Linked DNA regions of Catalinimonas alkaloidigena. The protein of the gene in region 1 interacts with the protein of each later gene in a pairwise test. Links are inferred from orthologs where the notes say so. Each region holds a gene or a part of one and is shown on either strand. Other genes may lie near its edges.

What was found.
Region 2: the proteins of rpe (region 1) and eno interact in binary tests that used the Escherichia coli proteins (3 or more experiments, as listed by UniProt). The link is inferred for Catalinimonas alkaloidigena from one-to-one orthologs.

Annotation. Positions count from the first base shown.
Region 1 is NZ_FNFO01000005.1:312,493-328,130, forward strand. The notes cover bases 7,996-10,818. They hold rpe (ribulose-phosphate 3-epimerase), read right to left. Parts: upstream 9,835-10,818; coding sequence 9,157-9,834; downstream 7,996-9,156. Other genes in these bases: BLR44_RS15025 (TonB-dependent receptor), read right to left, coding at 7,996-9,137; BLR44_RS15035 (hypothetical protein), read left to right, coding at 10,094-10,441; BLR44_RS15040 (c-type cytochrome), read left to right, coding at 10,698-10,818. In the rest of the region: BLR44_RS14990 (serine hydrolase domain-containing protein), read right to left, coding at 1-718; BLR44_RS14995 (L-fucose dehydrogenase), read right to left, coding at 1,134-1,931; BLR44_RS15000 (amidohydrolase family protein), read right to left, coding at 1,970-2,800; BLR44_RS15005 (fumarylacetoacetate hydrolase family protein), read right to left, coding at 2,815-3,669; BLR44_RS15010 (SDR family NAD(P)-dependent oxidoreductase), read right to left, coding at 3,676-4,458; BLR44_RS15015 (arylsulfatase), read left to right, coding at 4,663-6,105; BLR44_RS15020 (hypothetical protein), read right to left, coding at 6,168-6,500; more of BLR44_RS15025, read right to left, coding at 6,729-7,995; more of BLR44_RS15040, read left to right, coding at 10,819-11,063; BLR44_RS15045 (DUF5777 family beta-barrel protein), read left to right, coding at 11,072-11,983; BLR44_RS15050 (YceI family protein), read left to right, coding at 12,009-12,563; BLR44_RS15055 (choice-of-anchor V domain-containing protein), read left to right, coding at 12,600-13,433; BLR44_RS15060 (hypothetical protein), read right to left, coding at 13,497-13,970; BLR44_RS15065 (sterol desaturase family protein), read right to left, coding at 14,431-15,369; BLR44_RS15070 (ABC transporter ATP-binding protein), read left to right, coding at 15,578-15,638. UniProt on the Escherichia coli protein: Catalyzes the reversible epimerization of D-ribulose 5-phosphate to D-xylulose 5-phosphate.
Region 2 is NZ_FNFO01000002.1:493,427-509,090, reverse strand. Bases 7,022-9,870 are described here. They hold eno (phosphopyruvate hydratase), read right to left. Parts: upstream 9,158-9,870; coding sequence 7,886-9,157; downstream 7,022-7,885. Other genes in these bases: BLR44_RS05445 (glycoside hydrolase family 43 protein), read left to right, coding at 9,378-9,870; BLR44_RS05455 (FKBP-type peptidyl-prolyl cis-trans isomerase), read right to left, coding at 7,276-7,707; BLR44_RS05460 (peptidase domain-containing ABC transporter), read right to left, coding at 7,022-7,079. Also shown: BLR44_RS05485 (heavy metal-binding domain-containing protein), read left to right, coding at 1-204; BLR44_RS05480 (hypothetical protein), read left to right, coding at 378-2,069; BLR44_RS28525 (TolC family protein), read right to left, coding at 2,081-3,529; BLR44_RS05465 (HlyD family secretion protein), read right to left, coding at 3,526-4,893; more of BLR44_RS05460, read right to left, coding at 4,920-7,021; more of BLR44_RS05445, read left to right, coding at 9,871-10,328; BLR44_RS05440 (pyridoxamine 5'-phosphate oxidase family protein), read left to right, coding at 10,329-11,030; BLR44_RS05435 (hypothetical protein), read left to right, coding at 11,081-11,401; BLR44_RS05430 (two-component regulator propeller domain-containing protein), read right to left, coding at 11,470-15,664. UniProt on the Escherichia coli protein: Catalyzes the reversible conversion of 2-phosphoglycerate (2-PG) into phosphoenolpyruvate (PEP). It is essential for the degradation of carbohydrates via glycolysis.

The DNA.
Region 1 (15,638 bases):
AATAGCCACTCATCACCTCATCCAGATCAACGTCCTGAATAGAACCGTACGTATTTTCAAGGTCTAACGGATCTAAAATTGCTTCTTTGATAAATTGAAATTTAGTACCGTTGGTGACTCGTTCTATAAGCTGCGAAAGGAGTAAGTAATTGGTATTGCTGTATTCATAATCAGTCCCCGGCTCAAAATTAGCGGGTAAGTCAAGCACCAACGCCAGCCGTTCTCTGTCGTTTTTCTTTGGGTAAACCCAGTAGTTTTTAGTATCGGTGTAATTGGGAATGCCACTCCGATGCTGCACCATCATCTTTACCGTGATTTTATCCGCATTTTCTATACGCCCCACAAGTTCGGGGAAGTAATCCGCCAGTGTTTTATCCAACGACAAACGCCCTTGACTTGCCAGTTTGGCAATAGCAACCGCGGTGTAGATTTTGCTAACACTGGCAATCTTAAATAATGATTGAGGATCGGCAGGAATTTCACCCTCTCGGCTTTTCACGCCCGCTGTGTAAAAGGCCGGTGGTTCTCCCTTCTTATCGACGTAAACGATGATGCCATCAAATCCATAATCAGGCGCTTTATTGACTTGTTCCTGCACGGTATCAGGCAAGGGTGCGATCCAAGCGATTACGATGGGCCAGGGCACGAAGTATAACGAGATAATTGTTCCCACCAACAACAGTACCCTGATGATCCGCTTTGTTTTTTTAGTTGTCATCCTGTTTTGAGTTTTAATCAGCCCCCTTGCCCAATGCAGCAAACAACTTGGCATTGCTTATTTTCTCTTAGAGAAAGGCATATGCGTTTTCTACTTACTCCATAATTTGAGTAAGCAATTCCGTACAATTATAATTCCTAGCTGATTGTTAAGGCCGGAGCTTCTCCGCAACGCGCACGCTGGCAAAGGCATGCCGACGGAAGGTACGCCATTCTGTATGCAATCCCAAGTTAGGGGCGGCCACGGGGGCGGCCACGTATAGGTTTCTACGTACCTCAAAAGCGTTTGCAGCATTACTGGCGCGTACGGAATCACTCTGCACGCACCGACACGCACTCCGCTACCAGAGCATCTTACAAAAAAGCGTATCCTCGCACCGCGATAGCGATGTTACCGTGCGAGGGCCGACCGAAATTTACTCCTGAACCAAGGTATTGAGGGCGCGGTCGAGGTGAGAGTACCCGCCGTCAACAAAGATGTGCTGCCCGGTGATGTGCGAGGCGCGGTCGGACAGCAGGTAGACGGTAGTATCGGCGATTTCGTCGGCGCGCGTCATGCGCTGCCCCAGCGGGATGTTGCGCGTGATGGCCCGGCGTTTTTCTTCGGGGTTGTCGTAGGAATTGAGCCAACGGTCGTACATGGGCGTACGCACTTCGGCAGGAATCACGGCATTGACCCGGATCAGGTCGGGCAGTAATTCTACGGCCCACTCGCGGGTCAGGGCCAGTTGAGCACCTTTGGCGGCAGCGTAGGCCGACGTGTTGCCCTGGCCGGTCACAGCGGTTTTAGAGCTGATATTGACGATGGCGCCCTGCACTTTTTTGAGGCCGGGCAGGCAGTAATGCGCCATGGTGTAGTAATGCAGCAGGTTTTGCCGCAGCGACTGCATGAACCGCTCCGGATTACCCCGCTCCAGCCCGACGTGGTCGTTCCCTCCGGCGTTGTTGACTAACCCGTCGATGCGCCCGTATTTTTCCAGGACCTGGTCGACGGCGGCTTTGCACTGCGCTTCGTCCGTCAGTTCGGCCAGCACGCCCCACCCTTGTAACCCGGCTGACTCAAATTTCGAGGCCGCCTGTGCAACGGCGTCCGGGTCACGACTTACGACGACAGAAATGGCGCCTTCGCGGGCTACTTGCCAGGCGATGGCTTCGCCGATGCCGCTGGTACCGCCGGTGGTGATGATGACTTTGCCGTCGAGGTGTAGATCCATGGTGGAAATGAGAAAGGAAACTTGTTAAAAAGCGTGATTTATAACTTATAAAATTGAGTGGCATTCTGGCCCCACACCCGCGCCTGTTCTTCTTTTGAGTAACCGCTCAGGTAATCGTCGAGAAGCTGCACGACCTGATCGTACTCGCCCGCGAGGCGGCAGACCGGCCAATCGGACCCGAACATCAGGCGCTCCGGCCCGAAAGCCTCAAAAACTACGTCCAGGTACGGCTTGAAGTGGTCGGGCGTCCAGCCTTGCCAATCGGCCTCGGTTACCATGCCGGACACTTTGCAATGCACGTGGGGAAATTGCGCCAGTTGCCGCATGTGTTGCGCCCAGGGCTCCAGCATTCCGTCGGCAATGCGCGGTTTGGCAATGTGGTCGACGACCAACGGTAGTTCCGGAAATTTTTCGACGAACGCCACCGCCGCCGGCAGTTGTCGCTCGAAAATCAGGATGTCGTACGTGAGGTGAAAGTCGGCCAACATCGCTACGCCCCGCAGAAAGTCGGGCCGCAACAGAAACCGGTCATCGGGTTCGTCCTGCACCACGTGGCGTACCCCTTTTAGTTTGGAATGTTGTGTCCAGTGCGCCAACCGCTCGCCCAACTGCGGATCGCGCAGGTCGACCCATCCCACCACGCCCCGAATGAAGTCGTACTGGTCAGCCAGTTGCAGCAGAAAGTCCGTTTCGGCTTCCGTTTGCGAGGCCTGTACCGCCACACACCCCGCGAAGCCGTTGGTCTCCAACGCAGGTTTCAGGTCTGGCGGCAGGTAATCGCGGCGCAACACCTGCATGGCGTCGCTGATCCACGCGTGGGTCGCGGGCGAATACCGCCAGAAATGCTGATGGGCGTCGATTTTTTCCATGAGGTTTCGTTCGGCTAGGCGCCCCAGGCCTTGGCCACTTGACGGGAACTGCCCAGTCCGTCGATGCCCAATTCCACAACGTCACCGGGTTTCAGGAACCGGGCGGGCTTCATGCCGAGTCCTACGCCGGCGGGCGTCCCGGTCGAAATGATGTCACCGGGCAACAGCGACATGAACTGGCTCAGGTAACTCACTACGTAGGGCACGTTGAAGATCAGCTCGGCGGTGGTGCCATCCTGCATGGTTTCGCCGTTCAGCGTCAGCCAGAGGCGCAGATTATCAACGTCGCTGATCTCGTCTTTCGTCGCTACGAACGGACCGAGGGGCGCGAACGTGTCGCAGCTTTTGCCTTTCACCCACTGGCCGGAACGCTCCAGTTGAAACGCGCGCTCGCTGTAGTCGTTGTGGAGGCAATACCCCGCCACGTAGTCCATCGCCTCTGCTTCTGAAACGTAGCTGGCTTTTTTGCCGATGACCACGGCCAGTTCCACTTCCCAATCGGTTTTTTCGGAGCCTTTCGGAATGATCAGGTCATCGTTCGGCCCCACGATCGACGAAGTCGCCTTGAAGAAAATAATCGGCTCTTTAGGCAAGTCCATGTTGCTTTCGGCCGCGTGATCTTTGTAGTTCAGGCCGATGCAGATGATCTTGCTGGGGCGCACCAGTGGCGGACCGAGGCGTTCGTTTTCGTCGACGACCGGGCAGGTAGCCCGGAAGGTTTCCAGCCAGGTGGCCAGCCGTTGCGGGCCGTCGGTGGCAAAAAAGTTTTCGTCGTAATCTTCGCCAAAGGCGCTCACATCAAGACGCTTCCCCTCTTCGATCAGGCCGGGGGTTTCGGCGCCGGGTTGGCCAAAACGGATAAATTTCATAGCAAATTAGTTGTTCATATTCAGCGAGAGGAACCCGCCGTCGATGGGAAAGTTGGAACCGGTGATGAACGCGGCTTCGTCGGAACAGAGGTAGAGCGCCAGGTTGGCGACCTCGTCGGGTTTGCCCATGCGACCGATGGGTTGCGTGCCCGAAAGTTTTTCGAACATCTCCTCCTCGCGTCCTTCGTAATATTTTTTCAGGAAGCCGTCGACAAACGGCGTGTGGATGCGGGCGGGCGAAATGGCATTGCAGCGAATGCCGTCTTGTACGTAGTCGCGCGCCACAGAAAGCGTCATGTTCAGCACCGCGCCCTTGCTCATGGAGTAAGCAAAGCGGTCGGGAATGCCCGCCGTAGCGGCAACGGACGCCATGTTGAGGATGATGCCCCCGCCCTGCGCCTTCATCGGGCGGATGGCGGCCTGCAGGCAATTGTAAGCGCCCTTTACGTTCACCGCGTAGACGCGATCAAAGTCGGCCTCGCTGGTATTTTCCAGGTTTCCGACGTGGGCCACCCCCGCGTTGTTCACCAGAATGTCGAGCCGCCCAAAGGTTGCCACCACCGACTCGAACGCGGTTTTCACGGCCGCATGGTCGGTTACGTCGAGGAGAAGCGGATGCGCTTTTCCTCCCTGTTGCTGAATGAGCTGGAGGGTGGTATCGATGTTCGCCTGGTCGCGGTCGGCCACGATGACCAGCGCGCCCTGAGCGGCGAAACGTAAGGCAATGCTCTGGCCGATGCCGCTGGCGGCTCCGGTAATCAGAGCGATTTTATCAGTTAATTGAAACATGAAGTTGCACTGCAGGTTGTCACTCGGCTCCAAAGGTTGACAAATTCAGGAAGTTTCCAAAGCCGTCCGGGTGATCAAACCTTTGCCCGTCGCTCACTTTCCGGCGGGCCGAACGTCACTACACCGCAAGCCTTCATTTGCCTTTTACTTTTGGAAAAAACCCGCTTGCCTTCTACTTTCCGCTTTCCATCTCCACCACGCTCCATGCGCCTCTCCCCTCTCTTTGTGTGCTGTCTTGTTTGGGCATGCGCCTGCCAGTCGCGTTCTACGTCGGAAGCTCCGGTTGTAGAAAACCGCGCGCCCAATATCATCTTTATTCTGGCCGATGACCTGGGTTACGGCGACCTCGGCTGTTACGGACAATCGGTGATCCAAACGCCCCGACTTGACCGGATGGCGGCCGAGGGCCTGCGTTTTACGCAACACTACGCCGGCAATACGGTCTGTGCGCCGTCGCGGTGCGCCTTGCTGACGGGCCTCCACACCGGACACAGCTACGTGCGGGGCAATAAAGAAGTACAGCCCGAAGGCCAGGCTCCTCTGCCGGACGCGACGGTTACGGTGGCGGAGCGATTGCAGACCGCGGGTTACACAACCGCCGTCATCGGCAAATGGGGACTGGGGTATCCCGGTTCCGAAGGCGTACCGAACCGGCAGGGGTTCGACTACTTCTTCGGGTACAACTGCCAGCGCGCTGCGCACCATCATTACCCGGACAGCCTCTGGCGCAACGACACCAAGGTGGCTCTGGCGGGCAACGCGCACCAACAACGGCAGACGTATTCGCACGACCTGTTTACCGACCAAGCCCTAGCGTTTGTGGAGGAGCATCAGCAACGTCCATTTTTTCTATACCTGGCCTATTCGTTGCCTCACGCCGACGTCGACGTACCGGACGATTCGCAGCAGCCCTACGCGGGTCGGTTCGATGAGGAACCCTTCGCTGGTAATGCGGGCGGGTATGTTGCCCAACCGACGCCCAAAGCCGCCTACGCCGGGATGGTATCGCGTCTGGACCGGGACGTCGGTCGACTGCTAGACCGGCTGCAAACCCTGGGGATGGCCGAACAGACGCTGGTTATTTTCACCAGCGACAACGGGCCACACCAGGAAGGCGGACATCATCCGGAAAATTTTGACAGCAGCGGGCCGTTGCGGGGGCACAAGCGCGACATGTACGAGGGCGGCATCCGCGTGCCGATGCTGGCGTGGTGGCCAGGAACAATAGCGGCGGGACGTACGACCGACCACGTGTCGGCTTTCTGGGATTTTATGCCGACCGCCTGCGCGTTGGCAGGCGTCGAAGTCGATACCCGTACCGACGGAATTTCGTACCTGCCGACGCTGATGGACCGGGGCACTCAACCTACGCACGCGTATCTTTATTGGGAATTTACGGAACAGGGCGGCAAACAAGCCCTCCGCCAAGGCGATTGGAAAGGCATTCGGCGGAACCTCGCAGACGACCCGGCCGGGCCACTGGAACTCTACGACCTGGCCACTGACCCCGGCGAAACAAAAAACGTGGCAGCACAACATCCGGAGGTCACACAACAACTGGCCGAACGCATGCAAGCAGCCCACGAGCCTTCCACGCTTTTTCCGTTGCCGTACGAATCGACCACGGGTACAGGGCTAATGCCGTGAAAGTCAGGTAAGAAACCCGGAGGGTTTGGGGAAAACAAAACAGGAAAGCGGAGAAAGCCGGTTTATTCTACGTCTTCGGTGCTGTCGGTCGCAATCAGCGTGCTGTCGCTTCCGGTCTCCATCTGATCTGGGAAGATGTGTTCGGCGCGGATCGAGTTGAGCATTTTTTCCTTTTTCCGCTTGCTGACGTGCTCGATCACCAGGTAACGGTTTTTCTGCACGTGGTTTACCGAACGCGGCGTAGAGTCGCCTTCGAACAACGAAAACTGTTCGCGTTGCACCCGTCCGTTCATGATGAAGGCGCTTTGGTAAGCCGGACACACCTTGCGAACGCAGGCTGAGAACAGCAGCGTGCAAAGCATCAGGAAGAAAATTTGACGGAGTTCGCGCCTCATGAATGTATGGATCAACCCAGAACCAGAAGGGCATCAGTAAGTTAGCCTCCTGTTTGATGTCGGGCGGAACAAAGGTAGACACCGTAGTTGCCCCCGCACGCACAAACATGCCCGGAACCGGAGAATGTAATTTTTAATAGGAAAATCAGCATATCTCCACCATCACGTCTGCGCGAAGGGAATATATGGGCAGCGATGACAGGACCTTTTTGAAACCAGGAAGGCTTGTCAGAATCGGGCGACTAGCCGAAGATTCAGGTAGCGGGCCGATAGCGTGTTGGGAACGGCATACTGGCGGTTGTCCAGGTCCCGTACCCACTGGTAGGAGATCACGTTTTGTGCTCCGATGGCGTTGAGTAACTCCAGGCCTATCCAAATGGATTCCATATAGTTGGATAGGGTGGTGGCTTCATCAAAGATAAAGATTTTCGAGAAACCAATATCAACCCGGCGGTACAAAGGCGTCCGCTGAATCAGGTTCCGGTAGCGCGGGTCGCCCGGCGGACGGTAGGGCAACCCCGACCCGAACACCAGATTCAGAAACATCCGTACGGTGGGGTTGTTGGGCAGGTGATCGCGGAACATAATGGCCGCCGTTACGCGCTGATCGGTAGGGCGACGCAGGTAACCCAACGTATCGTCCAGGATGTTTTCTTTCGTGGAAAGGAGGCTCAGCGTGAACCACGATTCCGCGCCGCGCACGAACTCGCCGCTCACCCGAAAATCGGCACCGGCGGCGTAGGCCACCGCGTTGTTTTCGGCGAAGTAGCGGATGCGCACGTTATCGACGTCGTAAGGCACCACATTCCACATGTTCTTGTAGTACACTTCAGACGTAAACTTGAACGGACGCCCCCAGGCCAGGAAGTTGTAATCGCTCCCTACAATGAAGTGGATTGAGCGTTGGGCCTTCAGGTTCAGGTTCAGTACACCGCTGCTGTCGCGCAGTTCGCGGTAAAAGGGCGGCTGGTGGTACGCCCCTACGGCCAGCTTAAACACAAAGTCACGTTGCCAGGCCGGCTCGAAGCTGTATTGCACACGGGGGCTGACCAGCAATTCCTGGTTCACACTCCAATAGTTCAGGCGCGCGCCATAGGTCAGCCGACTCCGCTTTTCGGCACCGAGTTGCATGCTGTGCTGCGCGTACCCCCGCAACCGAAACGAGTTCAGGGTGATGGTGTCGTTCAGGAAACCGTTGATGCCCCGTACGTACTCGGCCGAATCTTTAAAGTAATATTCATAGAGCCGGTCGTCGATCATCTCCCGGTCGTAGCCTCCCCCCCATTCCACGGCGTGGCGCTCGTTCGGAAAGTAGTAATTCCGGCTGGTGGCCTGGAAAATGGTGGCTTGTAAGGCGTTGCGGCTGTACGAGTACGAACCGGCTACGTCGCGTTCGTTCACGTTCTGGTTGAAGTCGGGATCGGCCGTGTTGGTATTGACTTCGCTCAGGCGGTAGAACCCCTCTATCTCGACGTTTTCGCGTTCCTGCGTCCGGACCACCGCCGCCACCATGTCGGAACGGACCTTTTCGCTGAAGCGGTGCGACAGGCGCAAACCCGTCTGGTAGGTATCGTACCCGTACGTTTCCTGCCCGTCGAAAGCGGCCGTAAGGCGGCGCGCCAGTCGGATGGTGCCGAACGTGGTCTGCTGGCTTTTGGGGTCCAGTTCGTACCGGTTGCGGGCAAACGAGGTCAGTAGCCCCAGCACCGTCCTGCGGTTCTGTTGGCTTTTGCGCGAGGTCAAATCCCAGGTAAAATACGACTGCACGTCGTAGAACCGGGGGAAGTAATCGCCCTGCACAGCCAGGGTATTGAACAGATAACGGGCGCTCTTCTGCCGGGCACCGATCACGTAAGTAAAACGCCGTTCGGGCGTGGCGCCCTCTACATGGGCTGTGCTGCTCAGCAGACTCAGGCTGGCCGACGCCGCAAATTTGGTCGGCTCCTTGTAGCGAATGTTCAGCACCGACGAAAGCTTGTCGCCGTAGCGTGGCTGCCACCCGCCCGCCGAAAATTCAACGTCGGTGACCAGATCGGGATTGACGAAGCTCAAGCCTTCCTGCTGCCCGGCCCGCACCAGAAACGGACGGTACACTTGAATGTCGTTGACGTAGACTAAGTTTTCGTCGAAGTTCCCGCCACGCACCGAATACTCGGCCGAGAGCTCGTTGTTGCTGATCACGCCGGGCAGCGTGGCCAGAATCTTCGTAAAGTCACCAAAAGCCGAGGGCAGTTCTTTGGCAGTCCGCGGATTGATTTTGGTAACGCTGACCTCGTCTCGCTTTTCTTCGTACTGCGTGCCGGCAATTTCTACCGCTTTCAGGTACTGCGGATCTTCCTCCAGCACGACGTCCAACGTCAGCAATTCTTCGGCTCGGGGCCGTATCAGAAACGTCTGGCGCTTGTACCCGACGTGTGCGAAAATCAGCGTCACTTCCCGGCCGGCTGCCACGCGCAGTTCAAACTCGCCGCGCGCGTTGGTAACCGTGCCGCGGCTGGTGCCTTCCACCCCAATACTGGCCAGTTCCAGCGGCTCCGCTTGCTTGTCGGTCACTTTGCCACGCACCAGTGCCGTTTGTGCCCAGGTGGTGGTATAAAAAAACAGGAAAAACAGAAGAAGAGTGTAGCCGTTTCGCATTCCTTTCACAACGCTGCCCCTACACTTGTTTGGTATGTGCCTTCCGGCCGGCCTGCTTCAAGGTAGCAATGGTGGCCTGCGGATCGTGGGCCTTAAACACCACGCTGCCCGCCACGAGCACATCCACCCCCACCTCCACCAGACGCGAGGCGTTGTCGGGCGAAACGCCACCGTCGACCTCGATCACCGCCCGGCTCCCGACGCGCTGAATCAACTCGCGCAGCCGCGCAATTTTTCGATAAGAGGCGTCGATGAACGCCTGCCCCCCGAAACCCGGATTGACCGACATCACCAGCACCAGATCCAGGTCGGGCAGAATCCACTCCAGGCCGTCGACCGGCGTGTGGGGGTTGAGCGCGACACCCGCCCGGCATCCCAGTTCATGAATCGTCTGCACCGTGCGGTGCAGGTGCGGACAGGCTTCCCAGTGTACCGTCAGCGAATCGGCACCCGCTTCTTTAAAATCCTGGAGGTAACGATCGGGCTCTACGATCATCAGGTGAACGTCGAGCGGCTTGCGGGCGTGTTTTTTGATGGCCTTCACCACGGGCATGCCGAACGAAATGTTGGGCACAAACCGACCGTCCATCACGTCGACGTGAATCCAGTCCGCTTCGCTTGCGTTCAGCATTTCTATTTCGCGCTGAAGGTTGGCAAAATCAGACGCCAGTACAGAGGGAGCAACCAGAGGGTTCATGGCGGCAAAGATACGAGGTTGCGTGGTTATCGGCCCATGCGTGGTAAGTTTCTCAGCAAGACCGCCTTATGGCCACTGTCGCAAGCGAAAAGACTGCCGTTTTACCACGCCGCCCGGCACAAAGCGGGCATAATTTCGGGGAATCTGAAAAAATCCGTACCTCTTTCCCAATCCCTGCGTAGTTATAGTATTAGACTCCGGGGCACGCAGCTGCGTTGTGTCCTGGCTCACTGTGGTTACACCTTTTAATATCGATAATATGAGCGAAGAAACTTCTTTCGGGGAGATTACCCTTCAGGACACCATCATCGCCCTGCAAGGCGGCATTGAGCGCGTAGACAAGGAAAAAGGCGTGGTGACGATCGATCACTGGATTACTCAACTGATGGAAACCGGCCAACCGAAGTTCACAAGCATTGCAGAAGACCTGCGTGAACTGAAAGACAGTCTGAACGAAGAGGTGGTGAGCCGGCAAACCATCAGCGATAAACTGATTTCGATTGGCCAGAAAACCGCCAGCCTCACGGCCGAAGTCGACAGCGAATACAAGATTTCGATGGCCGCGCTGGGCAACATTCTGACCAAAGCGGGCAACTCCATCCGGTAAGTTACTCCCCACCGGCTTTACAGCATAAGAACCCCTCGGTGGGTTCTTTTTTTATGCCCTGTGCCCACGCAGGGTCACTTCCTACCTTGCTGATCCATCGCCTTTGGCCCTCCCAACTGCCCCTTGGTTTTCTGGAACGGCGAAAAACTTTCTTCCCTCAGGCTTCCCTCGCCGCTGTTTGCGCGTGAGTAAGGCATTAGTCATCCACACGAACGCGATGACGCTGTGAGGTTTTCCTCTCCCAACTGCCTTACCTATGACCAGAGCCTTTGCCACGATCGCCCTGAGCGTGATCCTCCTGTCGGGATGCCGTTACGACAACGAAGAAGATCTTTTTCCGGCCCCCGTTGCGCCCGATTCGACCGAAATCTCTTTTGCACAAACCATCCAACCGCTACTCACGGCCCACTGCACCGGCTGCCACGGTACCGATACGCCCTCGGCCGGGATCAGTCTGGTCGGGCACAGCAACGTAAAAAAATGGGCCGATACGGGTCAGTTGCTAGGTGCCATTGCACACCAGACGGGTTTCTCGCCCATGCCCAAAGGAGGGAGTAAACTGCCCGCCGCTGACATCGAGCGAGTCCGCCGCTGGATTGAACAGGGAACTCCCAATAACTGATCTGCACGATGCGCTACCTCTCTCCGATGTTGCTTTTGCTGGTGGGGCTCACCACGACGCTGGCCACCCTGCACGCGCAGGACGACCTGCTGTCGGCCCTGAACGACACCACGCCCCCCCCGCGGGAGTACACGCTGGCGACCTTTAAGTCGACGCGGATCATCAGCGGCCACTCCATCGAAACCGTGTCGGCCCGCCACCTCGACTTTCGGATCTCGCACCGCTTTGGCCCGTTGAACGGCGGCGCCTACAACTTTTTCGGGCTGGACCAGGCCACCATCCGGTTGGGGCTGGAATACGGTATTTCGCCGCGGCTGATGCTGGGCATCGGGCGTAGTTCGACCGAAAAGACCTTCGACGGCTTTGTGAAATACAAACTTCTGCGACAGACGTTCAGCAACGAGACGCCGCTCAGCGTGACCGTGCTGGGTGCCACCACACTCAATTCTTCGCTGGGACGAGCGCAAACGGAGCGGGACTATCGGTTCGACCACCGCCTCACCCACGTGGCGCAACTGCTCCTGGCCCGGAAATTCAGCGAACAGCTTTCGGTACAGCTCATGCCTACGTACCTGCACCGCAATCTGGTTGAACTGGCTACCGACGCCAATGACGTGTGGGCGCTGGGCATCGGGGGGCGTATGAAGGTCACCCGCCGCATGGCCCTCACCGGCGAATATTATTACGTATTGCCCGGCTCCACCCGCGCGCCCTACCAGAACGCCCTGGCGCTCGGCATTGACATCGAGACGGGTGGGCACGTGTTTCAACTCCATTTTACCAACTCGCTGGGCATGGTCGAGCCGCTTTTCATCGCCCGCACGACCGACCGATGGGCCGACGGCGGCATCCGCTTCGGGTTCAACATCTCGCGCACCTTTAACCTCGGACCGCGCCAGACGCGCGCCGGAGGCTGGTAACTCTTTTCCATCAGACCCTATTGCCATGCACACGTTCCTTTCCTTTCTGCTGCTGTTCAGCCTTGTGGTGACGCCCCCCCAAGAGGGCCTTTGGCTCAGCCAGTCCGGCGAAATCTCTTTCTTCTCCAGCGCGCCCCTCGAAGACATCGAGGCGGTGAACAAAAGTGCCCGCTCGGCCCTCAATTTCGAAACGGGCGAAGTGGCCGTCAAACTGCGCATCCGCGGGTTCGACTTTCCGAACAACCTGATGGAAGAGCACTTCAACGAAAACTACCTGGAGAGTGCGAAGTACCCCGAGGCCACCTTCGCAGGCAAGTTGCAGGAGACCATCGATCCTGCGCAACCCGGCACCTATCCTGTATCGGCCCGCGGTACGCTGACCATTCACGGTGTAGCGCAGAACCGTACCCTAACCGGCCACCTGACCATAACGCCCCGGCAGATCACGCTGGAAACCGATTTCGAGGTGGTGCTGGTCGATCATAAAATCGAACGCCCTTCGCTGATGCTGATGAAAATCGCCGAGAAGGTAGATGTGAAAGCACGCTTTACGTACCAGCCTTCCGGCAATGCCCAATAATTCTTTCCGCTTTACCCTTAATCCTGATCAACTCCCATGAAAAAAATCGTTACCTCTCTCCTGTTGGCGGGCGTCGTCCTGGTTCTGGTGCAGCCCCTGGCCCTCACGTTTTCGGGGGGTCCGCCGAACGGACGCACCAACGCCCCGGGCGAGCCGACTTGCACCGGATGCCACCAGGGCTTCGACCTTAATTCGGGCAGTGCGCTGTTCAGTGTTTCGCTGCCGAACGATTGCACGTCGTACATGCCCGACTCGACGTATCTGATGACCGTTACGTTTGCAAACAGCGATGCCTCGGTGCACGGCTTTGAATGGGTTGCGCTCGATGCCGACGACGCCAACGTCGGCACCATCACGATCACCGATCAGGATAAAACACAGTCGAGCACGGAGAGCGACCGCACGTACGTGAAGCATACGCTGGCGGGTACGGCCGATACCACCTGGACGTTCGAGTGGACCGCCCCCGCTTCCGGCACCGGGCCGGTCACGTTCTACGCCGCCGGGAACGAAGCAAACGGCAACGGTTCCAACACTGGCGACCGCATCTACACGACCGCCTTCATCGCACGCGAAGCCGTGGCCTCGTCGAGTGCCGAAGCGCTGGCGTTTACGTCGGCCGTCCGCGTGTTTCCCAATCCTGCTTCCGAAGTACTCTCCACCTCGTTTCACCTCCCGACCTCCGCCCCGGTAACGCTGCACGTTCTGTCACTGACGGGTCAGCAGGTCGCTTCGTTTCCACAAGGGCTGCTGACGGAAGGCAACCATACACTCCGCTTGCGGCTCGACCGGGCCTACCCCGCCGGCGCGTACCTGTTGCAGGTAGAAGCCGGACGCTTTTCGGCGACACGTCGTTTGGTTTTATTATAAAAGTAAGCGGGTGGCTCATTGCTGGGCCACCCGCTTTATGTTAGTAGATGAAGATGATGCGTGTTAAGAGGCCATGGCTGGACGGCGACGTACCAGATCGAAGCTGATGCCGAAACCGATCAACAGCAGGCTCACCAACGGAGAAGAGTACAACAGGTCGTCGCTGTTGATGGGTGCGCCCTCGACGTAGGCCGAAAACTCCGTGATCATAAAGAACAACACGGGGGTCAGCAGAAAGAAGTGGGCCATGCCGACGAGCAGAAACCACGAGTTGCTAGGCTTGGTGGCGGCAGTCCGGTACGACCGAATCAACCACACCAGCATCAGGCTGACGGACAACGCGCCGAATACGCCCAACAGCAACGGCGTGCTGGAGACCAACGGCAACTGCACCCACTGGCTGATCATCAGGTTCACCCCGTGAAACGTGAGGAGCGATGCCACCTGCACAATGGGGAATAGAATCATCAGCAGCGTGAAGCCGGCTAGACGAAGTCCTTGAACGGTACCATAATGCGTTAGCTTAAAAGTTTCCATAGCGATTCTCTACTCGTGGTGGTACATGGCTTAACATCAATTTCTGAATTAAAAGTAAATGGTTTTTATCCCCATAACTTGAGTTAATGCCTGTTTACACCACGTCGTAGTGATTTCTGCGGCATCCCTGCCCCGGCACGCACGAAATCAGAACGGCTTTTGAGTAGAACGTGTGGCTTCTCTAAATATGACAGACCATTCCTAAAAAGATGCAACTCAGTACCAAGCAGCTATACGCTCGATGCATAGTCTAGTAGACACCGTGGGAACAGGAAGTACAGGCTCTGCCGAAAAAATGCCGTATTCCCGCTACAATCAGTCCTAATCTTACATTCTCCTTCCTGCGACAGGCTCTTTCAAGCGTTTGAACAACAGGGTTATATCCAGCTAGTTACCCTGAAAACACAAAATCCCGATCGCGTTGCGACCGGGATTTTTTATGGATCGTAGTCTTTATCGGTTATGCGCTGCGGGGGAGCGACATCATCTCGTTGCCTTCTTTTTCTTCGACCAACTCGCCTAGCTCTTCATCGGTAGTTGCTACCACCGAGGTATTAGCAACCGCCTGAAAATCGGCTTTGTTGTACTTGCCGGGGCCGGACCAGAGAACCGCATACGCTTCTTTCAGCGAACGTGCGCCCTTCAGATCCCGGAAAATATCGGACCACTCGTGGAAGACCAGATAGACCGGATTGTAGGAATTTACCGGCGTGGTAATACCGTAAGTGGGCTGCTCCTCTTCCGGCTGGAACGTACCGAACAGCCGGTCCCAAATGATGAACGAGGCCCCGTAGTTTTTATCCAGGTACTTGGGGTCGGAGCCGTGGTGCACGCGGTGGTGCGAAGGCGTCACGAAGAAGTACTCGATCGGCGCAGGCAGTTTGCCGATCAGCTCCGTATGAATCCAGAACTGATACAGGACGGCAATCTGGTAGCAGATGAAGAACACAACCGGATCGAACGCAATCAAGGCGACGGGAATGAAGAACACGACTTTGATGTGCTGCGTCCACGACAGGCGGAACGACACGGAGAAGTTGTACTGCTCCGACGAGTGGTGCGTAACGTGCGTGGCCCACAGAATGCGCCGTTCGTGCGCTACCCGGTGTGCCCAGTACTGGAAGAAGTCGAAGACTACGTAGCACAAGACAAAAGACCACCACGTGGGGGGCACCGTCCAGGGCACCAGGTTGTAAAAGAATAGAATGATCGCTAACAGACCGGCTTTGACCACCGCACTGACCACCAGGTTACCGATCCCGATTCCGGCCGAAGCCAGAAAATCTTTCCCGACGTATAGTTCCCGGTTTTCATATTGACTGATGACAAATTCTAACAACACGAGCGCCAACATGAACGGAACCGCATAGTTGATGAGGGGGGGAAGGTCCATCGACATGACCTGTTCCAGGGTGAGTTTCTCTTTCAAAAGTGTATCTGTTTAAAAGTGTAGCTACTTTGTTTCCGTTGTTGCTAAGTTAAAAAGCGATGGCTGGGAATCCCAAATCATAGGGCTTATTTTCAGTAGGATAGGCCAATGAATCGACAGATGCGCGGTTTAGCCCTACTCTTTTGGTAGAGTCCGCGCCCGCCGTTACCTTGTCTTCGTGATTAACGTCGAAAAGCTCAGCAAAGTGTTTGGCACGCACCAGGCGGTCCGCGAAGTCT
Region 2 (15,664 bases), on another replicon or contig:
GCTTACGAAGAAATCGCCATTATTTCTGTCAGTCCTCCGGCGTTCACGGCCAACGCCCGTGTGCTGGAGAGCCTGAACCTGCGCCTGCGCGAAGAAGCCGCACTGCTGGGTGCCAATGCCGTCATCCGTGTCGACTACGACATGCAACAGGGCGATCACATTGTGCCCGCCGCGACCGGAACCGCCGTTCGGGTGCGTCCCTGAGTGGGCCTTCCAAGTGATTTTTCCGGCTGCCTACGAAGCGTCTAGACCATGGGGCAGGGCCAGATTAGCTTTTCCCGAGGCAGAAAACGATTTTTCTTGTTTTTGATCGGGCCGACCTGTTATCTTTCGTGCCCAATCGGCCTTCTATCTGTGCTACCTAACGACTCCCTCCTATGGCATTTTCGCGTACACGTTTCGCTGCCCTGGCCTCTGCGCTTGTCTGGGCCCTTCTGATCTCGACCACAACACAGGCGCAGCACCCGCTGCTCGAACCGCTGGCCACCTTGCAACAGCAGGTAAAAGAGGTCGCGACCGATAAAAACACCTACGAACAAGCGTTGAGTTTTTCGGCCGACAAACCCTATCTGCTGGAACTCACACGCAAAGAGATCGACAAAAAAGGCAAAGAAAGTCAGCAACGGTACGTATTCAATCTGGGGCTGATGGACAAGAATCTGGTGCGCCGCAACACCTCGCAAGGATTGATGCGCATCAGCGCCCGCTCGGGTGGGCAGCCCGTCATCAAAGAGTACGAAGACGGCGAACTCGACGGCTTTACCGATGAACTGGAGCTGTACTGCACCGACGTCGACAACGCCCGCGCCATCGAAGAGGCGCTCAAAGCGGCCATTCCGCTGGCCGAAGAGGCCTGGAAAAGCACCATCGCGATTCCGACCGAGCTGGCACCACTCCGGCAGTGGATCACCGACCAGGTGCAAAACGTCGAGGCCGGCGACGCTACTTACAAACAAGCGCTTTCGCCGGAAGAGGGACACGCAGCGCGCGGTGTGCTGACCCGACAAAAGTCCACCAGCAAAGGCCTGGAAGACGAAGAGCGCTACGAATGGAACTTCGGCGACTTGCACGAACCCTCGGTTACGATGAAGGTATCCGGAAAACTGATTTCCGTGAAAGCCAACATCCGGCAGAACAAGAAATTCGTGCGCCGGGAAGAAGGCGGCGAACTCAAAGGCTTCGACGACGAGATCAGCCTCTACGCCGCCGACGCCGACCAGGCCCAGGTGCTGGTGCAGGGCCTCCGCGACCTGATTCCGCTGGCACGGGCCGCCTCCGAAAAACTGTTGATTCAACCCACTTCGACCGCCGAAGGACTAACTCATCTCAAAAACCAGATCCAGAGTTTTAAGGTGGGGACAACCAGCTACGAACAATCGTTCGACGGTGATGCCGTGGCGACATACATCCGGACGACTACCGACGAGAAAAAAAGTGAAGAAGAAAAGTTTGTTTTCAACTTCGGTGATCTGAACGAAAAGTCCGTCTCCATCGACGTCAACAAGCTTACGTTCACCGTGTCGGCCACTACCACCAACAAGCAGTCGTTCGTCGGGGTTTTTGAAGATGGCGAGCGGCAGAACTACACCAGCAGCGTAGCCTTTTATGTACCTGACCTGCCGACCGCCAAGCAGCTAGAGCACCTGTTGGTCTACTGCATCGGCAACCTGCGGAAAGACGGCCAGGCGCAGGATCTGAGCTGGTTGAGCGCCACCCTGGCAGGCCTGGACGAACGCGCCCTGGGCATGACTCAGAAACTGGAACTCCGCGAAGGCGATAATTGCAAGATGAGTTTTGCCACCCGCGAAGACGACGGCAAAAAGGTCAAAGAAAACCTCTACGAGTTTAATGTGTACGACCTCGATCCCGACAAGGTCGGTCTGAGTGTAAAAAGCAAGACCGTGAGCGTGGTCGCACCGACCAAATATAACGAGAAGATCATCAAGAATTACGAAAACGGCGACAAGGTTAGCTACGTGAGTAGTCTTTCCATCACCGCGCCCGACATTGAAACCGGCCGCACCATGGTGGCTACGCTCCAGAAGATGATCCGCGACTGCAAAAAGTAATTCCGAGCTGGCTAGCGATCGGCCAGCGGCTCGTTCCCCAAAATGCCCGCTTCCGCAAACAATTGTGCGTAGGCTTTTCCGTACTTGATCTGCAATTCGGCCAGCTTGGTTTCGGCCTCCAGCAGTTTGGTTTCCCGCGAGTTGATCAGGAACAGCGAACTTTCGCCGTTCTCGAACTTCTCCAATTCACCGTCGCGCAACTGCCGGTAGTTGTTGACCATGTCGGTCTGCTGCACCAGCAGGTTTTCGTACGTCAGCACTTCGTTCCAGGCATTGCGCAGGGCATTGTCGATGGAGCGCGCCAGGTACTGCCGCTCCCAGCCCGCCTGTTTTACCTTGGCCGTGACGGCCTGGAGTTTCCCGCGTTCTTTCCGTAGAAAAAGCGGAAATGAAAAGTCGACCCCTACGCGGTAGTTGTTCGAAAAGAAGGCATAGCTCAGGTCATCGCCCACGTGGGGGGTTGCGCTCAACAAATTGAGTTTCAGGTCCAGTTTGGGTTTGAGTTGCTCGCGCGACCAACGCTGGTCGATTTGCAGCTGATCTACCTTCCCGCTGAGTTTAAGCAGTTCGGGATGCTGGCGCTGAGCAACATCGAGCAGGCTGTCGAGCAGAACGGCGGTGTAGGACTCGCGGCGAAACGCATCGGGCCGGAGCGCTCCGTCCAGCACCACGGGTTGCCCCCCCTCGTCCCACAAGTACGTCGAGAGCAGATTCCGTGCATTCTGCACAGCCAGTTGAGCCTGTTGCCACTGCAGCTGGCGACTCTGCAGGTTGATTTTCGCTTCTACCGTGTCGATCGGTGCCAGGTCGCCGAACCGCGCACGCTCGCGCGTGGCCTCGTAGAGCGCCTGCGCCAGCCCGATGCTTTCCTGCAACAGTTCAACCTGCCGCACGGCCAGAAACCAGTCGTAATAATCTTTGGTGGCAGACCAGAAAATCTTGTTCAGCAGCTTTTGCCGCTCGGCCGCCGCCATGGTCTGGTAAATCTGGGCCTGGCGCAAGGTGGCCCGGCGCTGGTCCAGAAACATGCCCTGCCCGAGTGGCACCACCACGCCCGCGTACGCCAACCCTGCCGCCGGAGTTTGCGTCTCGTCGTTTACGTAACTGCCGATGGCCCGCTCGTAGCCGGCCTGCAACTCGATGCCGCCCGGCCATACGGGTACCTTCAGGTAGCTGTTCCAGTTGTTGTAGTAGGTCTTCTCGCCGAATTCTTTCCGCTGATACGAAGCAATGGCCTTGGGATCGAAGTTGCCCCGCGCCTGACGCACTTCCGCGTCGGCAATGTCCTGATAAAGCTCCGCCTGACGTACGACCGGGTGCGTCTCGCGCATCAGCCCGTACAAATCCTGCAGGGTGAACTGAATCGTGCTGTCCTGCGCCCGGGCGGCGGGCAAGGTCAGCACGAGCCAGAGCACAATCCGCACCCCACAATTGCCGACAAGTGATTTCAGGTACCTCATTTCTCGGTCGGGGTTTTCTCTACGGCTGCGGTTTTGGCGTCGGGCATATTTTCCAGGCTGGGCGGGAAGCCGTTCAGCTGCCGCCAGAGTTCGTACCAGATGGGCACTTCGTTCAGCATGGCCCATCCGTATACGCCCGATCCCTGGCGCAACTGCGCCGGCCAGGGCTCTTCGTTCGGGTCCGGCGTGACCAGCACCCGATACTTCCCATTCGCACTGTTCACATAATCGATTACGGCAACGCGACCGCCAAAGGTACCGACGGCCACACTCGGCCAGCCCGAGAATTGAAGCGCCGGCCAGCCGTCGAACTCCAGCCGCACCGGGTTGCCAATGTGCAACAGGGGAACGTCCATCGGGCGAACGTAGATTTCGGCCGCCACGTCGGGCTGATCGGGCATGATGGTCACCACCGGATCGCCTTCTTTTAACGTTTCGCCGACGCCCGTTTTCAGCGCCCGCACCACGTAGCCGGTCTGCGGGGCCGTCACGAAGTATTGATCTCGGCGAATCTCCAGGTTAGCGTAGTAGTTCCGCAACTTGCTATATTCGGCTTGGGCACCCGCTAGGTAAACTTCCTTGGCGGCGCGTTCGGCCACCGTCTTCGAGATTTTATCGCGGTATTCGGCCTGCAGCGACGTGAGTTGCAGGCGCGCGTTGATCAGTTCCTGCCGGGTTTCCAGCAGCTTGTTTTCCTGCGATACCACTTTGGCAGCGGTTTCTTGGAGCTTCTGCCGGCGGCTTTCGTAAGCCGTCAGCGACACCAGCCCTTTGCGGTAGAGGCTGTCGTACCCGTTGAACTGCCGCTGGGCAATGGCGTACTGCACACGCTCGTTTTCCAGGTCGGTGCTGTCGCTCACAACCTTCAGCCGCACCTGCGTGACTTTATTACGGGCCTTTTCCAGACTGATATCCAGCCCCTGTTGCAGCGCGTTCAGGTTCACGTTCATCGCTTCGATCTGCTCGCGCGTCGCCGCGATGGCCTCCTGCTTGGCGTCCAGCTGTTCGGCCGTGCGGGTCAGTAGTGCCGGATCAAAGTATTCGGTTTTTACTTCGCCGAGCTGCAGCAGGGTATCGCCCGCCTCCACAAACTGGCCTTCGCGCACTTTCCATTCCAGAATACGGCCTGCAATTACCGCGGGCACCATCTGCGGGCGGTCTTGCGGGGTGAGGGCCGTAATCTGCCCCGTGCCGGTGATGTTCTGCTGCCAGGGCAGAAACAGACAGATGATGAGCAGACTGAAGATGCCGATGATCCAATACGCCAACACACGCCCTACCCGCGGGGTATGCAGGGTATTCATGGTTTGTAGTTCGTACTGCGCCAGCGGATCGTTTACCCGCTCTTTTGACAGATTTAACATGGGTTACTGCGTTAGAAAATGACGAGCTACAGTTGTTGTAAGAATGGATTCTGTTGTTGGTGCAATGCTTCGTAGGTGCCCTCGGCCACCAGCGCGCCTTCGTGGAGGATCAGCACCCGGTCGCACGCGGCCAGCACCGTCGGATCGTTCGACACGCACAACAACGACCACGGATGGCGCGAGTCCGTCAGCATGGCGATCATCTCCTGCTTGGAACGCCGATCCAGGGCCTGAAGAAAATCGTTCAGGATCAGGAGCCGGGGCCGCGACACAATGCAACGCGCCAGCATGATGCGGCTGGCAACTGCCGGGGGCAGGTTCCGCCCGCCGGGCAACAGTTCGGTTTCCAGTCCCTCGGGCAGGGCGCCGACCTCTTCGTCGAGGCGGGTCTGGCTCATGGCCCAACGCACGTCCTGATAGCTGATCTGTGGTTTGCCCAGGGTGATGTTTTCGAGCAGCGTACCGTTAAACAGGTCGTCGCGCGATACGTTCTTGCTCACGTAATGCCGGAGGTCGGGCAGGTACACGTCGCGGGCCGAAACGCCATCGAAGCGCACGTCGCCCTCAAAATGGGTCTGCACCCCCGCCAAGATGCGGAGCAGCGCTTCTTTCCCGCTCGAATCAAAACCTGCCAGCGCCAGCCGCTCGCCGGGCTGCAGGTCGAACGATAGGTTGTCTAACAACACTTCATGCTGGTGCTCTTCGGTATAGCGGAGTTTCCGCACCTGCAACTGCAGACCCGGCGTGGTGTCTTGCTTGGAAGAGGGCAGGCCAATGCCGTTGAGGCGTTCCAGAGGCAAATCGGTCACCTGCGCAATTTTTTCCACGCCCGTCAGCGTGTCGTAGATCGTCTCCATGCTGAGGATGGTCTTTTCGACCGCGCCCAGAATCAACACGATGATCACCTCCGAAGCCACAAACTGCCCGAGGGTAATCTGCCGGTCGACGACCAACAGGGTACCCAGCACCAGCAGGCTACCTGTGATGATGGTCTTGAACGTGACGATGTTGATAAACTGCGTCAGCAACACCTTGAAGTGCTTCTTGCGGTAGCGCAGGTAACCGTCGAGCAGATGATCGGTTTTTTGCAAAGCCAGGTTGCTGCGCCCCGTCAGCTTGAACGTCGTCACGTTGCGGGCCAGCTCTTGTAGCCAGTAGGCAATGCGGTACTTGTACTTCGATTCCGTCAGGCTGGTTTCCAGGCCTTTGGTGCCCGTGAAGTAAAAGATCAGAAAGAGGTAGAGCAGCAGGGCCAACCCAAAAAATACGAAGAAGGGGTGGTAAAAGGCCAGCAGCACCAGGCCGAACAGAATTTGCAGGGCTGCAGCCGTCAGTTCGATCAGGACCTTGGGCAACCCCTTTTGCACCGTCACCACGTCGAAGAACCGGTTCATCAGCTCCGGCGGATGGTGGCCGTTCCACGCTTCCAGCTTTACCCGCGGCACCCGGTACGAAAACTCGAACGCCGCTTTGGCAAACAACCGGCGCTGCAAAATTTCGACCAGCGTCAGCTGCATCACCTGCAAGGCGCCACTCAGAAAAACGCCCACGATCACGAGCGAAATCAACACCACGACCGAGTTAAACACCAGCCCGCCCGAGATCAAACCGATGATGGCCTGAATGCCCAGCGGCAACGAAAGCGTGATCAGTCCCGCCGCAATGGCGTAGATGTAGATGTAGGTGATGTCGCGCCGCTCCGCTTTCAGCATGCGGTAAAAGCGCTGCACCGGCTTCAGCACTTTGGCCACCCCCGAGGCATCTTCTTCGCTTACCAGCGTTTCGTGCGCAAACACCGCCAGGTACAGCACCTGATCGTGGTCGTCGGCGTGCAGGTTCCGCAACAGTTCGGCATCGACCGCGCGGGGCATCTCCCCGATGTCGGTGTACTGAAATGCCTGTGTTTCTTTATCGTGTGTGAAAATGACGGGCGCCCACCGCTCGCCTTCCTGCACGAAGGCCACAACCGGGAAATCGGCCCGCACGACGTGCTGCCGGAAAAGTGTGCGCGGTATGTGGTGTCGCAGGATGCGCAACGACACTTGCTCGGCCCGCTCTGCCAGACCGGCAATAAGGGACTCCAGCGAATGAACATCGCACGTAGGGGACAAGGCAGGTTTCTCGATCGCCGGTGCCTCTTCCTGGCGAACAAGTTCCACCAACCGGTGAATAGCCGTCTCGATCATCGGGATTACTAATTAGTAGCAATACTACTATACCAAAAAGCAATCTCTTTGTTCCAAGAAGTATCCTTATACAAGCAATTCTAATACGATTCTAATCTCGCGCGGTTTCTGCATCGGAGCGAATTTCGCGGTGCGGCCATAAAAAAAGCGGCCCTTCCCGAAGAAAGGAGCCGCTTGGTAAGAAGTTAAGGCAGGATCAGACGATCTCTACCAATTGAATCTCGAAAATGAGGTCTTTCCCGGCCAGCGGGTGGTTGGCGTCGAGCGTGATGCTGCTGTCGTTGATATCTGTCACAACGACGGGAATCTGGCGGCCGTTCTGGTCTTGCATCGCCAGTTGCTGACCCACTTCGGGGTTGATATCTGGCGGCACCTGCTGGCGGTCCAGCGTCATGATCATGTCTTCGCGCACGGTACCATAGGCTTCCGCAGCGGGAATTTCGACCGTCTTCGACTGGCCGGTTTCCATGCCGTGTACAGCGGCATCAAATCCTTTGATCATCTGCCCACCGCCGAGCGTAAACTCCAGCGGCTCCTGCCGAGGAATGGACGAATCGAACGTGGTGCCATCCTGCAACCGACCTGTATAGTGAACCTTTACGGTGTCTCCTGATTTCGCTTGTGCCATAATCTATAGTTGTCAATATAGGTGATAAATTCCTGCAAGGTACCCAATTCTGCGGAGCTGTGTTTACCTTTCAGATAATCAATACGTTAAGCCTCTGCCAGCACCTTGTGGGTTGGGGCACCCCAGAAAATAAAAAAGCCGCTTCGTAGGAAGCGGCTTTTTCGTGCAGCACTGATGCTTAGAATTTTTTGCCGGGATAGTACGCCAGTTCGCCCAGTTCTTCTTCAATGCGGAGCAATTGGTTGTACTTGGCCATGCGGTCCGAACGCGACGCCGAGCCGGTTTTGATCTGGCCGGTGTTCAGGGCCACGGCCAGGTCGGCGATGGTCGCGTCTTCGGTTTCGCCCGAACGGTGCGACATTACCGCTTTGTATTTATTGCGATTCGCCAGGTTGACGGCCGCGATGGTTTCGGTCAGCGAACCGATCTGGTTCACTTTCACCAGAATCGAGTTGGCAATGCCCTGGTCGATGCCCTGTTGCAGGCGCTTCACGTTGGTGACGAACAGGTCGTCGCCCACCAGTTGGATTTTGCTGCCGACCAGCTTAGTCAGCTCGCTCCAGCCCGCCCAGTCGTCTTCTTCCATGCCGTCTTCGATGGAAATGATCGGGTATTTGTCCACCCACTCTTTCCAGTAGTTCGCCATTTCGGAAGGCGTCAGTTTGTCGCCAGTCGATTTTTTGAAGTGGTACTTGCCATCTTCGAAGAACTCGGACGAGGCCGCATCCATCGCGATGAACACGTCTTCGCCGGGACGGTACCCTGCCTTTTCAATCGCTTCCAGCACGACCTTGATGGCGTCTTCGTTCGATTTCAGGTTCGGTGCAAACCCCCCTTCGTCCCCGACGTTGGTCGAGTAACCGCCCTTTTTCAGAACGCTTTTCAGGTGGTGGAAAATCTCCGAACCCATTTTCATGGCGTGTGTGAACGACGTAGCGCCCGTCGGCATCACCATAAACTCCTGGAAGTCGATGGAGTTGTCGGCGTGGCTGCCACCGTTCAGGATGTTCATCATCGGAACCGGCAGCGTGCTCGCACTCACCCCACCGATGTAGCGGTAGAGCGGCTGTTGCAGTTCGGCGGCGGCGGCTTTCGCCACGGCCAGCGAAACGCCCAGAATGGCGTTGGCACCCAGTTTGGCTTTGTTGTCGGTGCCGTCCAGTTCCAGCATGACCTTGTCGATCAGCCCCTGTTCGAATACCGTGTAGCCTTCCAGCTCGTCGGCGATGATCGTATTGACGTTTTCAACGGCTTTCAGCACGCTCTTGCCCATGTACTGGCTTTTGTCGTCGTCGCGCAGTTCGACGGCTTCGTGTTTCCCGGTCGAGGCGCCGGACGGGACGGCGGCGCGGCCCAGAAAACCGTTGGTGGTGCGGACATCTACTTCGACCGTAGGGTTGCCACGGGAATCGAAAATTTGGCGGGCGATGATGCGTTCGATCAGGCTCATGTGAATGTGTTTCGTTAGGTGCGTGGAAAATAGCGCGTTTTTCGCGCGGATGATGCGCGGCGAAATTAGACGTTTACCACTTTTATATACAAACCCGGCCCCGATTTTTATGCGACCGAGGGGGATAGGCGGCAGGGCCGGCGACAAAAGGCGGATTTTGGAGAGAGGGTGGCATAGCCGAAAAGTTTTCGCTTATTTGGCAGCTTACTTCTCCCTTTGCATGAAATACCTTCTTTCCGTTTTACTTTTTAGCCTCAGTAGTTTTGGGTACGGACAGGCCACGCCCGACAGCGTTTACCTGTTTTCGTATTTTAAAGGCAACGGCGAAGACGGCCTGCACCTGGCCTACAGCCGCGATGGTTACACGTTCACGGCGCTGAACGACGATCAACCTTTCCTCACCCCCACCGTCAGCGACGACAAGCTGATGCGCGACCCCTGCATTATTCGCGGCGCCGACGGCAACTTCCACATGGTCTGGACGGTGAGTTGGAACGACCGGGGCATCGGCTACGCTAGTTCGCCGGACCTGATCCACTGGTCGGAGCAGCGGTTTCTGCCCGTGATGGCCCTGCACCCCACGGCCCTGAATACCTGGGCGCCCGAGCTTTATTACGACCAGCCACGCAAAGAATACCTGATTTACTGGGCCACGACCATTCCCGGACGCTTTCCGGAAACGCAGGCCGCGGGCGACGAGAAATACAACCACCGGATGTATTACGTCACCACAAAAGACTTCCAGAAGTTCAGCGACACAAAACTGCTGTACGATCCGGGTTTCAACGTGATCGACGCGACCATTCACCGGACGGGCAAGCGGTACGTCATGTTCCTGAAAGACGAAACGCGCACGCCACCGCAGAAGAACCTGAAAGTGGCCTACAGCCGAAAACTTACCCGAGGCTGGGGACCGGCCAGCGCCCCCATCACCGGCGACTACTGGGCCGAGGGCCCGACGGCCATCCGGCTCGACGGCAAATGGACGGTCTATTTTGACAAATACCGCGATCACCGCATGGGGGCCGTGCAGTCGGACGATCTGGAACACTGGACCGATATTTCCGACCGGGTGCATTTTTCTAACGGGACGCGCCACGGCACCATCTTTAAAGTCTCCGCCAGCGAATTTGAAACCCTTCAGCAGGCCCTGCCTGTTTCTGCCGAGTAAATGGAACAATTTACCCCCTCTGCGCGCAGCAAAGTCAAGCGCATTCCGAAACGCGGTGCGTACGATGCCGCCACGGTCTACAGTATTTTGGATGCCGGATGCATCGCCCACGTGGGCTTTGCCGTTGACCAGCAGCCGTTTGTTATTCCCACGATTTACGGCCGGGAAAACGACACGCTCTATCTACACGGGGCGACCACCAGCCGAATGCTGCAGCAGTTGCAACGGGGGCTCCCGATCTGCGTGACGGTCACCCACGTGGATGGCCTGGTGCTGGCGCGGTCGGCGTTTCACCACAGCATGAACTACCGCTCGGTGGTGGTGTTCGGTACGGCAACGCTGGTGCCCGACGACGAAAAGATGCACGCGTTGGCGGTGGTGTCCGAACAGATTCTGAAAGGCCGTTGGGAAGAAGTACGGCTGCCCAATGCGAAGGAACTGAAGGCAACATCGGTGGTGCGGGTGCAAATCGAAGAAGCATCGGCCAAGATTCGGACAGGCGACCCCGGCGACGAACCCGAAGATTATGCGCTGCCGATCTGGGCGGGCGTGGTGCCGATGCACACGACCTTCGGTCCGGTCCAGCCCGATCCGGCGATGGAAACGCCCCTGCCGACACCGGCCAGTGTAGCGGCGCTGTATCCGAAGCAAGGCCCTTCTTCCGGCGCCTCAGCCGAAGATCCCTCTCGTGATCAGGCATAATCCCCATGACGATGCGCCGCTCCGGGTCCGAACCTCCTGCTGCTTTCTCTGTGCGCGGCACCAGATGGTTGCTGATTGGTATCATCGCCCTGGCCTTGACGAACTTCATTCTGGTGCGGTACGTGGACGTGGGCGAGGGGCGGCACCTCAGTGGGCAGATCGTCACCGCGGGGGAAGTGAAACAAGCAGCGGCACGCACGGCCTTGTTTGGCCTGCCGCTCATCGGTTTTCTGCTCGGCACCCTGATCAGTCTGCTGCCGTACCGAAAGCTACCTTACCGAAAAAAGTACCTGCGTTTTTCCCTGGTCCTTGTCCTGGTCCTGCAAACGATCATGCTACTCCTGGCCCTCCGCAACCTGCTGCTGTGGTGACCTGCGCAGGTGCAGCTCGCACTGACGAAGTGCATTTCTTCCCCATCCCGCAATCCGCCCCAATAGCGCTACTCTTCCATAAATTCGGAGGGTGTTTTGCCGAAGTGCTCGCGGAAGCGTTTGGTAAAGTACGACTGGCTGTTGAAGCCGACCAGCATCGAAATTTCGCTGATGTTGCCGCCCTGCTGGCGCAAGAGGCTGGCGGCCTTTTTGAGGCGCAACGTCCGGATAAATTCGCTGGTGCTTTGTCCCGTCAGGGCGGTGAGTTTGCGGTGCAGGTTCGAGCGACTCATGCCGATTTCCTGCCCGAACGTTTCCACGTCGAACTCGGTGTTGCTCATGTTTTCTTCCACCAGCGCCAGCGCTTTCTGCAGAAACTGCTCGTCGATCGAGGTGATCGTCTCTTCCGTAGGTTCCAGGGTCACCCGCTTGCTGAAACGCTCCCGCAACAGGCGGCGCTGCTCCAATAAGTTGCGGATGCGCAGCTCCAGTTCTTCCAGTTTAAACGGCTTGGTCAGGTAATCGTCGGCCCCCGTGTCCAGTCCCTCCAGCTTGCTTTCCAGGTCGGCGCGGGCCGTCAGCAAAATCACCGGAATGTGGCTGGTACGTTCGTCCTGTTTCAGGGCGTGGCACAGTTCGTAACCGTTCATTCCCGGCATCATCACGTCGGCCACCACCAGGTCGGGGATCAGCTCCAGCGCATACTGCAGTCCTGTGTTTCCGTCCGGCGCTTCTATCACCTGCCACCGTTTGGACAGATTCCGGGTCAGAAACTGCCGCAGGTCAGGGTTGTCTTCCACCACCAGCATGTGTGCCGACGCGCCCTCGGCCACCACGGGCGGCGGCAACGCAGGTGGCGTGGCGTGTACCGTGTGCCGTGTGGGGATTCTGTCACCATCGGGCAACACTTCGCCTGCAACCGGCGCATTGGCCAGAGGAAGGGTCACTCGGAACGTGGTGCCCTCGCCGGGTGCACTTTCGACCGCAATCTGCCCCGACAGGAGTTCCAGCAGTTCGCGCGTCAGGGCCAGGCCGATGCCTGCGCCTTCGTACGAGCGGGTCGACGAAGCATCGACCTGATAGAACCGATCGAAGATGCGCGCCAGTTGTTCCGGCGGAATGCCCACGCCCGTATCGGCGACGCTCACCTGCAACAAGCTCTGCGCGGGCCCGGTCAGTTCCAGTTGTGCCGTCAGCACCACCTGCCCGCCGACCGACGTGAATTTGAAGGCATTGGACAACAGGTTGGTGACGATCTTCTCCAGCTTGTCGGAATCGAGCATCACCCAGTGCTGAAACTCCGGCAGGCTATAGCGGTAGACGATCCCCCGCCCTTCGGCAAGCGACACGAACGACCCGGCCAGCATTTTGAGTACGCCCTGGATTTCTACCGGCCGCGTCTCGGTCGTCAGGCTACCTGCCTCCAGCTTCGCCAGATCCAGCAGTTGGTTGATCAGTTGCAGAATCCGGTTCGTATGGTGGTTGATGATCCGGTAATCGGCCTGCCGTTCTTCGGCGTCGGGCTCCTGAAGCATCAGCTGTTCCAGCGTTCCTCCGATTAGCGTCAGCGGCGTGCGGAACTCGTGCGAGATGTTGGTAAAAAAGCGCGACTTGGCGGTGTCCAGCTCGCGGAGCTTGTCGTATTCGACCTGTTGCACGCGGAGGTCGGCTTTCATCCGTTCGCGGTTGGTAATCACGCGAAACATCACGCCGTACAGCGCAATGGCCAGCAGACCATACAGCCCGTACGCCCACCACGTTTTCCACCACGGCGGACGAATCACCAGCGGCACCGACTGTTCGGTCCAGATGCCATCGCTGCTCGACACTTTTGCCCGGAACCGGTAACGCCCCGGCGGCAGGAAGTGGTACGATACCGTCCGGTCGATGCCCACCCGATGCCACGCCGCGTCGTAGCCTTCCAACTGGTACAGGTGTTCGTTCTGTTCCGGATTGTTGTAATGGAGGCTGGTGACCTGAAACATAAAGCTGTTCTGGTCGTGTTTTAGCGAAATCGGAATCTGCGCCGTCAGAGCCTGGCGGAACGCCTGCGCGGTAGCCACACTGTCGTCCGAAATCGGTAGTTGAAACCCCAGTGCCAGTTGCGGCGGCGTCGTGTTGCGTGGAATCTCCTCCGGCACAAACGTATAGTAGCCCGTTCCGGTACCGGCAATTAGCTGGTGGTCGGGTGATTTGTAAAAGTTGTAGTAACCCGTGGTGCGCTGGGTTGGGTAAGTCGTCACTACGTTTTGCCGGGTATCTACCTTGGCAAAGCCGGCGGCGGTACAGAACCAGATGTGCCCCTCGTCATCCTGCTCCACGGCGTAGACATCCCGAAAAGGCTGGCCGGTTCCCTGGTTGGTCAATGCCGTCAGTGTTTCCGACGCAGGGTCGAAGCGGTACAAACTGCCCATGATCTGCTTGGCTCGGCGGCTGGCCAGCCACAAAATGCCCGAGGCGTCTTCTTTAATGGCAGAGATGTAGTCGGGTGTGGGGTAGTGAGTAAACTTCCCGCTCGCCCGGTCCAGCCGGTTGAGGCCGTTCCGTGTTCCGACCCACAAGCGTCCCTGCCGATCTTCGTAGGCGGTATAGACCGAGTCGCTGCTGAGGCTGGTAGAGTCCTGGGGGTAATGCCGGTAATACACAAAGTTTTGTGCGGTTTCTTCCCAGTAACCCAGTCCGTCGCCAAGGGTACAGACCCAAAGCTGCCCGGCGCGGTCCTCGGCAAAGGCGTGGCTACGCGCCCGCGTTTTTGTCGTATAGCGCGCAAACTGTCCCGTCTCGGCATCCAGCCGATTGGGCCCGCGCTGTGTGCCGACCCAGAGCCGCCCCTGGCGGTCTTCAAAAAGGGCATATACCGAATCGCCGCCCAACGTCGTCGTGTCATCGGGCAGGTACGGATGGTGTACAAACGCCTGGGTGCGTTTCTCAAAACGGTCGAGTCCACTCCCGAGTGTTCCGATCCACAAGGTTCCGGACCGGTCCAGGTACAGCACGCTGAGCGAGTCATTGCTCAGACTTTGCTTCTGGTCCGCCTGGTGGCGAAAGCGTTGCTCTTGTCCCGTTTTCTGGTCGCGCCGTACCAAGCCGGCATACAAAGTATGAATCCATAAGGTACTGTCGGGAGGCGCCACGATCGCATTGACCGGAAAAGGCGTGGAATGGAATGGAAACGATACCTGAAAGGGATTGACGCGGTAAAATGCGTTGCCCGAAGCGCCCATAAAAAGCGTACCGTCGCGGGTAACGTAGCCGGTCCAGAGATAACGGTCCTGCAAGCCCTGCCCCCGGATGGCGTTGTAGTTGTGTTCGTAGTGGGTCGTTCGCTGCGTGGCGGGATCGTAACGATTTACGCCGCCCAGCAAGGCCCCGATCCAGAGCGCACCGCTGCCGTCTTCCTGCAAAAACGTAATGCCGCTCTCGCCGACTTTCAGGACGGACAAGGCGGTGGTGCCGAATTGCTCGTACGGGCGGCTCAGGTGATGCGGCTGCGCCGGATCGTACCGCAACCGAGTGAACGTGCCTCGCTCGCGGTCCATCGTGTGCAACCCGTCGCCGAAGGTACCGACCCAAAAGGTTCCACGGCTATCTTCCAGCAACGCACCGATGCGGTTGTCGATCAGGCTGGTCGAGTCGGACGGATCGTGTAAAAAACGCGTGAACCGGTTCGTCGCCCGCTCGAAGCGGTTCAGGCCCCCGGCCCCCAGAGGCGTATCGCCCGACCAATAGCTGCCGGTACCGACCCAGAGCGTGCCGCTTCGGTCTTCGTACAGCACCCGCACCTGATCGTTGCTCAGACTCGTCGAGTCGTCGGGCTGGTGCCGGAAGTGTTGAAACGTGCCGGTGGCGCGGTCCAGCAGGTCCAGGCCGCCGTGGGTGCCGACCCAGAAGTTGCCTTCGTGATCTTCTAGGAGGGTCGTAACGCGGTTGTGTCCGAGGCTGGTCGAATCGCCGGCCACGTGGGCGAATCGCGTCAACGTCGCCGTAGCGGGATCGAACCGGTCCAACCCCTGCCACGTCCCGATCCAGAGGATACCGTTTGCGTCGGTGTAGACCGTTTCGAGCCGGGTCTGCGGTGGCGCCAGCACGTTGTAGACCGACGTGGTTACCTGGTAGCCATCGTAGCGAAACAACGCACGGTCGGATACGAACCAAAGGTAGCCCTGCGGATCTTGCGTGAATTGCAAGGCCGTTCCCCAGTTTACCTCGTTGTGGGGCGTAATGGGGGTGATCGTGACGGGTTGCGCCACGAGCCGCCCGCTT